Regions from separate parts of the Avibacterium endocarditidis genome, predicted to be linked through region 1. Evidence: riboswitches for the same ligand, from Rfam matches in the RefSeq annotation. Region 1 holds a riboswitch; the other holds the start of a gene.
The links. Region 1 has a riboswitch for thiamine pyrophosphate ahead of thiM (hydroxyethylthiazole kinase). Riboswitches for the same ligand answer to the same signal wherever they lie in the genome.
Positions count from the first base shown of each region.

Region 2: it holds a riboswitch for thiamine pyrophosphate, as region 1 does, so the genes downstream of both, ACNAV8_RS07335 (ABC transporter ATP-binding protein) here and thiM (hydroxyethylthiazole kinase) in region 1, are expected to answer to the same signal.

Region 1 is NZ_CBCSDH010000002.1:164,802-167,948, reverse strand. It holds gene thiD (bifunctional hydroxymethylpyrimidine kinase/phosphomethylpyrimidine kinase) at 1-793, opposite strand, end outside; gene thiM (hydroxyethylthiazole kinase) at 803-1,603, opposite strand; TPP riboswitch at 1,764-1,858, opposite strand; gene ACNAV8_RS01840 (REP-associated tyrosine transposase) at 2,148-2,648, shown strand; gene ACNAV8_RS01835 (DNA internalization-related competence protein ComEC/Rec2) at 2,886-3,147, shown strand, end outside.
Region 2 is NZ_CBCSDH010000010.1:79,516-82,662, forward strand. It holds gene ACNAV8_RS07325 (YadA-like family protein) at 1-745, shown strand, start outside; gene ACNAV8_RS07330 (hypothetical protein) at 1,053-1,274, opposite strand; TPP riboswitch at 1,557-1,647, shown strand; gene ACNAV8_RS07335 (ABC transporter ATP-binding protein) at 1,727-2,440, shown strand; gene ACNAV8_RS07340 (ABC transporter permease) at 2,440-3,147, shown strand, end outside.

The DNA.
Region 1 (3,147 bases):
ACGCCCAGTGATTGGTTGGGCCGTGTCCGTGTCCGATATTTAAAGGGTGCGTGATGGCGCTGGTAATAAAGGCTTTGGCAGTTTTGCAGGCTTGCTCCAACGGTTGCCCTTTGGCAAGTTCAGCGGTTAAGCAAGCGGAAAAAGTGCAGCCTGTGCCGTGGGTATGCGGCGTGTTAAAACGTGGGCTTTCCAAGACAAAAGATTCTGTCGGCGTGAAAATAAAATCTTGGCATAGCGCACTTCCGCTGTTTTGCTGATGGCCACCTTTTATAATTACGGTTTTTGCACCCATCTGTTGTAAACGTTCAGCAATTTGCGTAATACTGTGTCGATCTTCAGCTTTTAATCCTGTTAAGGCTTGTGCTTCAGGCAGATTTGGCGTTAGCACATCGGCTAAAGGCAATAGTTGCTCACGCATTGCTTGAATTGCCGATTGTTCCAATAAACTTGCGCCCCCTTTGGCGATCATCACCGGATCGATAACCACATTCGCAAATGGGTGCTTACGCAAAAAAGCGGCCACGGTTTGGATAATTTCAGCCGTGCCGAGCATACCAATTTTTACCGCATTGGGCGTGAAATCTTCTACAATTGCCTTGAGTTGCGCTTTAATGGTGCTAAGGGGGATTAAATGAATATCCGTTACGCCTAAGGTGTTTTGTGCAGTAACAGCGGTGATCACGCTCATTCCAAATACATTACGCATTTGAAAGGTTTTCAGATCGGCTTGAATACCCGCACCACCGCCACTATCTGATCCAGCAATGGTCAGGGCTTGTGCAATATGAGTCATTGTTGCTCCTTAGTTTTCAATGTGAACCTGTGCGAATTGCGCCACTTGTTGATCATTGAGTTCACCAAGTTGATCTAAAAGTGCGGTGTAAAATTGCCCATATTTTGTGCTTCCTAAGTCTTTCGCAGCCAGTTGCCCTGCCACCGCATAGGCTGTACTGGCTTGTACTACCGCATTAAAAGGTTGGCTTGGGGCGACCGCTAAAAAAGCCCCTAACACCGCGCCAAGCAAACAACCTGAGCCTGTGATTTTAGGAAACATTGGCGTGCCGTTATCAATGGTCGCCACTTGCACGCCATCGCTGATATAATCTACCGCACCGCTCACTGCCACAACACATTGATGACGTTGCGCGGCCAGTTTGGCAATTTGTGCCACATCGCCTTCACCTTGCCCTGCGTCCACACCTTTCGCCGCCCAATTCACCCCTGCTAACTGGGCAATTTCCCCGGCATTGCCACGAATAGCGGTGAATTTTACTTTACTCAGTAATTCAGCCACCACGTCCTTACGGTATTGCGTTGCCCCCACGCCCACAGGATCAAGCACCACAGGAATACCTGCTTTATTCGCAGCTTTACCAGCCGCCAACATAGCTTTCACTTTGAAAGGATCGAGCGTGCCAATGTTAATCACCAAGGCAGCGCTAAATTGAGCAAGATCCGCCATTTCTTCTTCGGCATCTGCCATAATTGGTGATGCGCCTAAGGCTAACAGCCCATTCGCTACATAGTTTGCCACCACAATGTTGGTGATGTTGTGGATTAAAGGATTGGTTTGGCGAATTTTCGTGATTAAATTAAAGTCCATTTTTTTCTCCTATGAATAAAAATCAAGCGTAAAAAAAGCCCAGTCCCATTGCCTTTATAATAAAAAATCATCTATAAAATCAATGTGATAGGGAATGATGTTGTGGAGTGACGATTTGAAAATAGAAAAGGGAAGAATAAAGTGCGGTTAAAAATATTGCGATTTTGCATAATAAGTTTCCTACGTCAGTGCTAACTGGATCAGGTTCAACGGGTATCATCTCAGCTACACAAAGCAGCACCCCGACTATTTAATAGCTTCACTCTACAAAGAAATAGGCAGAAACACAATCTCACCATTCAGAATTTCCGCATTTTGCGCAAAGTATTTTTTCGTTTTGCGAGCAAGATCGCAAAAATTGTTTAACAAGATTGCGAAAGAGCGGTGCTTTTTTCATCATATTTTTATTTTTAATTGTAGGCGTAGGGTGGGCTTTAGCCCACCATTTTTATCAGGGTTGGCAATGGCCAAGGTTATTCAATCCCAAATGGTGGGCTAAAGCCCACCCTACGTTTCTACGTTTCTTATGAGAGGGGCAGAAATAATGCCAAATTATCGGAGAGATTTTACAAAAGGCGCGTGTTATTTTTTTACATTGACATTGCAAGATCGTACAAAATGTTACCTTACTCAGCATATAGAAAAATTACGGCAAGCCTATCAAGAAACAATGAGAAAGTATCCCTTTGAAACCATCGCAATCTGTGTGTTACCTGATCATCTGCATTTCATAATGCAATTACCACAGGATGATGATAATTATTCTAAGCGTATTGCTTTTTTTAAAACGATATTTACGAAATTATTACCAAAGGCGTATCGCAATGAGAACCAAAGTCGCATAAAAAAGCGAGAAGCCGGAATATGGCAAAGACGATTTTGGGAGCATCGTATCCGTGATGAACTAGATTTGAACAATCATTTAGACTATATCTATTTCAATCCCGTTAAACACGGTTATGTTAATGCCCCCAAAGATTGGCCGTTTTCCTCATTTCGAAGAGATGTTGAAAGAGGATTTTTTCCATTGAATTGGGGTAGTTAATAAAAGGTGTAATCGGAGTGGCATAGAGCGTAGGGTGGGCTTTAGCCCACCGTTTTTTATGAATTGGGGACAAGGTTATTCAATCCAAAATGGTGGGCTAAAGCCCACCCTACGAGGTGTTGTTATGATGGTATTATGCGAGCAAGATCGCAAAAATTGTTTAACAAGATTGCGAAAGTGCGGTGCTTTTTTCATCATATTTTTATTTGTAATGGTAAGTTGTCATTTTATGTAAGAATGAAATTTTCGCTTAAATTAGATGTGATTTTATGGCTGGTGATTGGCGCAGGCTTGAGTTTGCTTTATGTGTCGAAAGCCTTATTGCTTAGTGTTGAGTTAATGCTTTGCACTGTGGGAATTGGGATCTTAGCTGTTTTGACAGCCTATCTTTTCGACTACTATAAAATCGCAAAAGGGCTGGTTTACGGCGTGATTTTTGTATTGAGCTTGGGCTATTTTCATCATCAAGCTCAGCAAATTTTGACCCAAGCGGAGCAGA
Region 2 (3,147 bases), on a different contig from region 1:
TAATGATGGTAAAGATGGCGAGAGCAAAACTCGTATTGTTTACACTAAACCAGATGGTAATACTGAACAAGTAGCTACCTTAAATGATGGCATCAAATACCAAGGCGATGTTGGTAATGCTCAAATGACATTAAATAACACAACTCAAATTGTGGGTGGTGTAACTGATGCAGATGATCTTACTGATAACAACATCGGTGTTGTTGCAAAACAAGATGGTAAGAATGCTAAGTTAACAGTTAAACTTGCTAAGGATCTTAAAGGTCTAAATTCCGTCACTACGACAGATGCAGCAGGAAACTCTACAACTGTTCAAGGTAATGGTGTAACAATTAGTGGTCCAAATGCAGCTGGCAATAATAGTACAGTAAGTTTGACAACTAATGGCCTGAATAACGGCGGTAACCGTATTACTAATGTAGCAGATGGTAAAGATGATACTGATGCTGTGAATGTAAGACAGTTAAAAGGTGCTGTTGGTAACATTAACAATAACATCAATAAACTTAATAAAGACCTTCGTGCAGGTATTGCAGGAGCAACTGCGACAGCTGGTTTACCGCAGGTTTATATGCCTGGTAAATCAATGGTAGCAGCAGCAGCAGGTACTTATAAAGGACAAGGTGCTATTGCCGTAGGTTATTCAAGAGCAAGTGATAATGGTAAAGTTATCTTGAAATTAACAGGTAATGCAAATACTCGTGGAGACTTTGGTGGCTCTGTGGGTGTTGGCTATCAATGGTAGTTTCGTTACTTGACTAACTGTTAGAATAAAAATCCTTTCCCTTAGGGGGAAGGATTTTTTATATATTGATTAGCAGGTAATGGTAAAGATTGCTATGATTTGTAAGGTTGATAAAGACAAAAAGATTGATTTTTCACAAGAATTTTAGGCGACATTATTTTACTAAAGATAAAAAAATCCCACTTTGTTAAAGTGGGAGAGGAGTTTTTCTTATGTTTAAAATTAAGGAGTAAGTAAAAGTTTATAAGAATAATGAACAATAAAAAAGCCTTGGTTAACAGGGCTTTCTACATACTACAACAGTATATTATAAACCTTCAGATGCCCATTTTGCAGCAACACAACGGTTAGGAGCAGTCACTACTGTACCATCTTTCTTTTTATATGGAGTTGGCTCATATTCTTTAGTGCAACCAACACCATCATATTCACTAGGATCTACAGGTACAGGTTGACCAGCGGAAGCAAGCACTTGTGAAGATAAGAATGCTGCCATAGCGCCTAATACTAATTTAGATTTAAGTTTCATAATGAACTCCTTTGTTGTTATTTTAATTGTAAAAAGATGAGTCAATACTGTCTGACTCGTAATACAGAATACTCTTTTAAATAGTAAAGTCAATATTTATTCTTCTCCGACCAGTATGAGAAAAGATTAAGTGTATCAATGGGTTATAGTTATTTTATTGACTTTTATTTAGCATAAGATGGCAATATTTAAATAAATTTTAAATATTTCTTGTTATATTATAAAAATATAATTTTTTGGTCTGTAAACTTTGATTTTTATTTGAACTTCCGCTACACTGTTTTGCATTAGTCGGGGTGCTTGTTTAAGCTGAGATGATACCCGTGAACCTGATACAGCTAATACTGACGTAGGAAACTAATTATGCAAACGCTTCTTTTCTTATTAAATTCTCACCTCACTTCTTTTATTTTTAACGGCTTTTTTCCATTACGTTGATTGGTGAATGAACGATGAAAGCCATCGAAATTTCCGATCTTAAACTCAGTTTTGCTGAGCAACCTTTGTTTGAGCATTTTCATTTTAGCGTATCACAAGGGGAGTGGGTGGCGTTGCTTGGTGCATCAGGCGTGGGAAAATCAACCTTATTGCGTGCCATTGCAGGGTTAGAAAATCAGGCGATTGTGCAAGGGCGCATTCAGTGTTCAGGCAAAATTGCTTGGCTTGCACAGCAGGATAGTTTGTATCCTTGGCTGTCTATTTTAGATAATGTTCAGCTTTATCAGCATCTTACTCATAGCAAAACGAAAAAAACGGAAGAAAAAGCCCGCACTTTATTAAGTGCGGTGAAAATGGAACAACATTTGCATAAGCCTTGTTATCAGCTTTCTGGCGGACAGCGGCAGCGCGTGGCGTTGGCTCGAACGCTAATGCAAGATGCAGAGATTATTTTAATGGACGAACCTTTTTCCGCGTTAGATGCCGTAACCCGCTTGCAATTACAGCAGCTTTCACATCATTTATTAGCAGATAAAACTGTGTTGCTTATCACCCACGATCCACAAGAAGCCTTATTGCTAGCGGATAAAATCTATATTTTGCACCAACAACCCGTTCAGCTTTCACCGCCCATTTGCCCGCAAGGCAAAGCGCCAAGAGATTTTTCGCAAGAGAAATTATGGCAATTACAGCAATATTTATTTAAGCAGTTAATGGGGGAACATTAATGTTGTCGTGGCAAAGCCTATTTCGAGCATTGATAATGACCTTATTTTTCGCCTTGTGCTGGCAAGGGGCGATTTCAATTTTTGCGATCCCACATTATTTATTGCCTGAACCTGTTGCCGTGCTAAATGAAGTGTCTTCACAATGGGCTTTATTATTTATGCACGCCAAAATTACTTTATGGGAAATTTTATTAGGGCTGGTGCTTGGATTTTTATTTGGTTTGCTTTCAGCCTTATTGCTGGCTTCTTCACGAACACTTTCAGCCTTTTTATTGCCCATTTTAATTGCCTCGCAGGCGATCCCTGTTTTTGCTATTGCGCCATTATTGGTGCTTTGGTTTGGCTATGGCATTGCATCAAAAATTGCGATGACTATTTTGATTATTTATTTCCCAGTTACCGCCGCTTGTTATGACGGCTTGCGTAACACCCCAAAGCAATGGTTAGAGCTGGCTAAAACAATGGGAATTTTATCAAGGCAATTATTATTTAAGGTTCGCTTACCTGCCGCTTTGCCTGCGTTAGCCTCGGGCTTGCGCATTGCGGTTTCCGTTGCCCCTATTGGAGCGATTGTGGGGGAATGGGTAGGATCATCACAAGGGCTTGGTTATTTAATGTTGCAAGCCAATGCACGAATTCAAATTAGCTTAATGTTCGCGGCGTTGTTTATTTTGGTGGTTATCGCACTCTTGCTGTATTTCGTGATA